Regions from separate parts of the Bacillus yunxiaonensis genome, predicted to be linked through region 2. Evidence: a T-box and tRNA genes for the amino acid it is inferred to sense, from the RefSeq annotation. Region 2 holds a T-box; the other holds one or more tRNA genes.
The links. A T-box is a leader RNA that pairs with one kind of tRNA and senses whether it is charged. The one in region 2 lies ahead of ileS (isoleucine--tRNA ligase), so its partner is inferred to be a tRNA-Ile.

Region 1 (3,432 bases), on a different contig from region 2:
TTAATCCTTTAAAATCTGTAACAACCTTTTCAATAGAAGGAATTTTTTTTTTGTTAATTTCTTCTGTAATGGATAGAACGGTATCACCTGTTTTTACTTCAATGATTTTATATTTTGATGATAATATATTTTCTTTTTGGCCGTTCTTTGAAGCTTTAGCCGAAGTTTCTTTTGCTTTGGAATATGTATGAAGCAACGGCAAAGTGCCGATTGTAATATCGTAGTACAGAATGTAACCGAGGACAAGCAACAATAAGACGCCGCCAAGTCTTTTCATCTTTCTCACTCCTTTGTAGAAAAATATATGCTTGTCCAAAAAAAAAATGCCTTGAAGGCATTTTTTATAGTGAATTTTTTTCTTTTGGCTTTGGTACTTCTTTTATTGTTAAGTAAAGAACAATGAGGACAACAGCAATAAATAGAAGTAACGGGCTTGGGACATTAATTTTTAACAAGTCCATTATCATAAAGAATATCGTTGGGATTGTATAGCTGTAGGCAGTTAATGTCCAAATTTGTTTGTAAGATAGTTTGCGCTGTCCGCTCATTGCAGAGCCGATAAATGCTAATAGCGTAACACCAAGGAATGTAATGAAGAGCTGGAATAAGTAAATAAATATCCCGATAATGAACATAGCAATTGGATATATGCTATCGATAAATGTAACCAATTCTTGAATATCTTTCTTTTCAAAAGTTGTATTTCCAAAGTCACTATATGGAAATGATTGTGTTTTTTGTTCTGCTATTGAAATCACTTTATCTTTTAAGATGAACACACCATCTCGGTTTGGATATGCACTTGTATCTGTTGCGTTTGGATCAAATACAAAAATAGAATTTGTGTCATCTTTTACAATGGGTTTGTCGATGTCTGCGTGAAGTTCGCCATTTTCAATTTTAAAATCAGGCACATCTTTTTCGATAGAACGATCAACCAGACTGATACCATCTTGAATGAAATTTCCAAATAGAATTGTTTTTGGAACGGTAGCAAATAAACATAACAACATTATGTAAAGAATCGTTTTTCCGATTTTTTGAAAACGAAAAAGCGCCATTTCTTTTGGTACATATAAACTTTTAAACAATTGCGTAAATATGGACATGAATTCACTTCCTTCTTTTAAATATACTGATTTATCACCTCATTGTAACGTACGCTTCTAAAGAATCACAAGATATATCATGCGTGATATGAAAATCAATTGACACATTTCTTTTCAATATGGTAAATTTATCTTACATTTTTATATGTAATCATACATTCCGTAGTAGTTTAACTGACTAGAGCATACAAGATACCTTGGCAGTTATTCGTATATATATTGTGGACCCTTAGCTCAGCTGGTTAGAGCAGACGGCTCATAACCGTCCGGTCGTAGGTTCGAGTCCTACAGGGTCCATACCCATTTCGCATATTCATACATAGCACATATGCTTCCTTATAAAAGGAAGCTTTTTTTACGAAATGTATGAGCATTTCGTTTGAAAAGAAATGGAAAATTTGCTACTTTAATGTTAGCGAGGCAATACGTTAAATTTGTTTTCACCCCCTATATAATTAGGGTAAAATAAATTTGTATGCCAAGTCATTATCGGCAATACATACAATGGGAGGAATATAACAATGGCAAAACATGAATTACCAAATTTACCTTATGCGTATGATGCATTAGAACCTCATTTTGACAAAGAAACAATGAACATCCATCATACAAAACATCACAACACATACGTAACAAACTTAAATGCTGCATTAGAAGGACATTCGGAATTAGCAGAAAAAAGCATTGAAGAGCTAGTTGCAAACTTAAACGAAGTGCCAGAAGCAATTCGCACAGCAGTACGCAATAACGGTGGTGGACATGCAAACCACTCTTTATTCTGGACAATTCTTTCTCCAAATGGCGGCGGACAACCAGTAGGTGAACTTGCAGGCGCAATTGAAGCAAAATTCGGCAGCTTCGATGCATTTAAAGAAGAGTTTGCAAAAGCAGGCGCAACTCGCTTCGGTTCTGGCTGGGCATGGCTTGTTCTAAACAATGGTGAATTAGAAGTAACAAGCACACCAAACCAAGATACTCCATTAATGGAAGGTAAAACTCCAATTTTAGGATTAGACGTTTGGGAGCATGCATACTACTTACATTACCAAAACCGTCGTCCTGACTACATCGGTGCATTCTGGAACGTTGTAGATTGGAACGCAGTTGAAAAACGTTACCAAGACGCAAAATAATTATAATTGTAAAAGCTAGGAGATGTTTCTCCTAGCTTTTTTTGTTTCTCACATCGGATCGATTGGTTCAACTAATCGCCAATGGAGAAAAACATTCCATTGATGGAAGTTTCACTTTACCCCTTCTTCTTTACATAATTGTAGCCTTCTTTGGAAGACTAGAACATGTGAAGTAAAGGAGAGTTCATATGAAATGGAAACATTTAATTGGCGATGTTGAGGTGAATCGTGACTTAGTATTATTACTGACAATTGGCGGGTTATATGCGTTGGCTATTTCGTTGTCGAATACGTTTGTTAATATTTATTTATGGAAACAAACAAAGGATTTTGTGAATATTGGTCTTTATAATTTAGCAAGCGTTGTTTTACAACCGCTGACATTTCTTGTAGCCGGAAAATTAGCGAAACGAGTGGATCGGACGATTTTGCTCCGAATTGGTGTGACAACATTAGCTATTTTTTTTATTGTTGTATTACTAACAGGAACAAATGCTTCGCGGTATATTTTACTTATCGGTAGTTTGCTTGGAATGGGATATGGGTTTTACTGGCTCTCATTCAATTTATTAACATTTGAAATTACAGAGCCGGAGACACGGGATTTTTTTAACGGATTTCTCGGATTGCTTAGCTCATTTTCGGGCATGATTGGTCCGATTGCATCCGGATTTATCATTTCGCGTATGGAAAAGTGGAGTGGTTATACATTCGTTTTTTTTCTGTCTTTAACCTTATTTACTATTGCAGTTGTGGTCAGTTTTTTTCTCACAAAGCGTGAATGTGAAGGGCGTTATGAACTGGTTGAAGTAATGAAAGAGAGAAAGAATAATAAAAACTGGGGAAGAATTACACTTGCTCACTTCTTTCAAGGTTTACGAGAAGGTACATTTATATTTGTTATTTCTGTATATGTGTACTTGGCTTCTGGAAGCGAATTAGCGCTAGGAAAATATGGACTTGTAAATTCTGCTGTTTCTTTCATTTGTTACTATTTAGTAGCACGTGTAATGAAAAAGGAATGGAGAAAAAAAGCCATTTTAATTGGTGGAATTATTTTATATGCCGTTGTATTTTTAGTTGTCTTTCATGTTACGTATACGAAATTGCTCATTTATGCAGCTTGTATTGCTGTGGCGTATCCAATTCTTCTTGTACCATACGGTTCGATGACATATGATATAATTGGC
Region 2 (3,432 bases):
AAATTTTACACGCTGGAACATCGTCAAATATTAGGGGCATTTATGTCTCTTGGGTTAAAGAGAGAAAAATGCGGAGATATTTGGCTCCAAGAAAATCGTGCCCAAATTGTAGTTGCAAAAGAAGTTGTTTCGTATATAAAAATGAATTTACAATCAATTGGAAGAACAAAAGTGTCTTTAGCACCTGTGTTATCGGAAAACGTATTACATATACAAGAACAGTGGGACGAGAAATCGGGAACTGTTTCGTCGCTTCGATTAGATGTACTGATAGCAGAAATGTTTCATATATCTCGTCAGAAAACACAGCCGTTTATTAAAAATGGTCTTGTGAAAGTGAATTGGAAAGTAGTTGAGCAATCTGCTTATGACTGCTTTCCGGGAGATGTATTTTCTGTCAGAGGTTATGGCAGGAGTAAATTACTCACTGTTGATGGAAAAACAAAACGCGATAAATGGAGAATTTTGTATGGAATCTTAAAATGATTTCTTTTTTAGAAGGAAAATCTCCCATTTTGTCGAAGAAAAGATATAATTAAAAAGGAAATTTTAGATAACCTACTTGGAGGTGGCGTTTGTGCCGTTAACACCGTTAGATATTCATAATAAAGAATTTGGCCGTAGCTTTCGCGGCTACGATGAGGATCAAGTAAATGAATTTCTTGATCAAGTCATTAAAGATTATGAATTAGTGATTCGTGAGAAGAAAGCGTTAGAAGAAAAGGTTGCACAACTAGAAGGGAAATTAGAACATTTCTCCAATATCGAAGATACATTAAATAAATCTATTGTTGTAGCGCAAGAAGCAGCAGAAGAAGTAAAACGTAATGCACAAAAAGAAGCAAAGTTAATTGTTCGTGAAGCAGAGAAAAATGCGGACCGTATCATTAATGAAGCGTTAGTAAAATCAAGAAAAGTGGCATTTGATATTGAAGAATTGAAGAAGCAAGCGAAAGTGTTCCGTACACGTTTCCGTATGCTAATAGAAGCACAGCTTGAAATGCTAAACAATGATGATTGGGACAAGCTAATCGAGTTGGAAGAAGAAGTAGATGAGCTTCTTAAGAAAGAAGAAACAGTGTAAGCTTGACGTTTTTCTTATTATTACATATAATTCTATACAACATAAATTTTTAGAAAAACGAAGATAGGGATAAGTACTTTTTTCATACCTTATATAGCGAACTGAGGACGGTGGAAGCTCAGGATAAGGAGAGAATGGGAATATCACCCTGGAGTTCCTCGCTGAACAACAAAGTAAGCAGAGGCGTGTATTCGCGTTAAGAATATAAAGAGGATTGCTATATGTAGTAGTCTACTAGGGTGGTACCGCGGGAGACCTTCTCGTCCCTTTTTTGGGGATAAGAAGGTCTCTTTTTTGTTCCATTTATTTGGAAAAAATGTCTTTTTTTATATATTCAAGGAGGAATTAAGCATGGATTACAAAGATACTTTATTAATGCCAAAAACAGAATTTCCAATGCGTGGAAATCTACCGAAACGTGAGCCTGTAATGCAAGAAAAATGGGCTGAAATGAACATTTATGAAAAAGTACAAGAACGTACAAAGGGGCGTCCGCTATTCGTACTACATGATGGACCTCCATATGCAAATGGTGACATTCATATGGGACATGCGTTAAATAAAGTGTTAAAAGACTTTATTGTTCGTTACAAATCAATGACTGGATATTGTGCACCATATGTACCAGGTTGGGATACGCATGGATTACCAATCGAGCAAGCTTTAACAAATAAAGGTGTTAAGCGTAAAGAGATGACAGTTGCTGAGTTCCGTAAACTTTGTGAAGAATACGCATATGAGCAAGTAAGCCGTCAGCGTGAGCAATTTAAACGTTTAGGTGTACGTGGTGATTGGGATAACCCATACATTACATTAGAGCCAGCGTACGAAGCACAGCAAATTAAAGTATTTGGTGAAATGGCGAAAAAAGGCTACATCTATAAAGGACAAAAACCTGTTTACTGGTCTCCGACAAGTGAATCTGCATTAGCAGAAGCGGAAATAGAATATAAAGATAAAAAATCTGCATCTATTTACGTAGCATTCCCTGTAAAAGATGGAAAAAATGTTTTAGAAGGTGACGAGAAGTTCATTATTTGGACAACAACACCTTGGACATTGCCAGCTAACTTAGGTATTTCTGTTCATCCAGAACTTGAATACAGCATTGTAAAAGTAGATGATACAAAATATATCATTGCTTCTGAGTTACTCGAAACAGTTTCAAAAACATTAGAGTGGGAAAACACAGAAGTTGTTAAAACAGTAAAAGGTAGCGAGCTTGAGTATACAGTGGCTAAGCATCCATTCTATGACCGTGATTCTCTCGTTATGCTTGGTGAGCATGTTACAACAGATGCTGGTACAGGTTGTGTACATACAGCACCAGGACACGGGGAAGATGACTTCCTTGTTGGGAAACAATATGGATTAGAAGTTCTTTGTCCAGTTGATGATAAAGGTGTATTAACAAGTGAAGCACCTGGATTTGAAGGGTTATTCTACGATAAAGCAAATAAACCAATCACGGAAAAATTAGAAGAGGTTGGTGCATTATTAAAATTAACATTTATTACGCATTCTTATCCACATGACTGGAGAACGAAACAACCAATTATTTTCCGCGCAACTGCACAATGGTTTGCATCTATTGAAGCGTTCCGCAGTGAATTATTACAAGCTGTAGAGGAAACAAAATGGGTACCAGCATGGGGTGAAACACGCCTTCATAATATGGTTCGTGACCGCGGTGACTGGTGTATTTCTCGTCAACGTGCGTGGGGTGTACCAATTCCTGTATTCTATGCAGAAAACGGTGATCCAATCATTACAGATGAAACGATTAATCATGTAGCAGATCTATTCCGTGAGAACGGTTCGAACGTATGGTTTGAACGTGAAGCGAAAGACTTATTACCAGAAGGCTTTACACATCCATCTAGCCCAAATGGCGAATTCCGTAAAGAAACGGACATTATGGATGTATGGTTTGATTCTGGTTCTTCTCATCAAGCTGTATTAGAAGAGCGCGAGGACTTACAACGTCCAGCTGATTTATATTTAGAAGGATCAGACCAATATCGCGGTTGGTTTAACTCTTCATTATCAACAGCAGTTGCGGTAACAGGCAAAGCGCCGTATAAAGGTGTTTTAAGTCATGGATTCGTACTAGACGGTGAAGGTCGTAAAATGAGTAAATCTATCGGGAATATTGTTGTACCGAAGAAAATCATGGATCAATTAGGCGGCGATATTTTACGTCTGTGGGTATCTTCTGTTGATTATCAATCTGATGTACGTATTTCAGATGATATTTTAAAACAAGTAGCAGAAGTATATCGTAAAATCCGTAATACATTCCGTTTCTTATTAGGAAACTTAGCTGACTTTAATCCAAGTCAAGATGC

Region 1: it has a tRNA-Ile gene. The T-box ahead of ileS (isoleucine--tRNA ligase) is inferred to sense a tRNA for this amino acid. The anticodon was not compared.

The regions. Positions count from the first base shown of each region.
Region 1 is NZ_JBAWSV010000002.1:278,929-282,360, reverse strand. Features, by position in the region: gene WAX78_RS07545 (hypothetical protein) at 1-277, opposite strand, end outside; gene WAX78_RS07540 (DUF1189 domain-containing protein) at 342-1,109, opposite strand; tRNA gene WAX78_RS07535 (tRNA-Ile) at 1,333-1,406, shown strand; gene sodA (superoxide dismutase [Mn]) at 1,631-2,242, shown strand; gene WAX78_RS07525 (MFS transporter) at 2,431-3,432, shown strand, end outside.
Region 2 is NZ_JBAWSV010000005.1:441,184-444,615, reverse strand. Features, by position in the region: gene WAX78_RS16895 (YlmH family RNA-binding protein) at 1-486, shown strand, start outside; gene divIVA (septum site-determining protein DivIVA) at 578-1,084, shown strand; T-box leader at 1,136-1,355, shown strand; gene ileS (isoleucine--tRNA ligase) at 1,436-3,432, shown strand, end outside.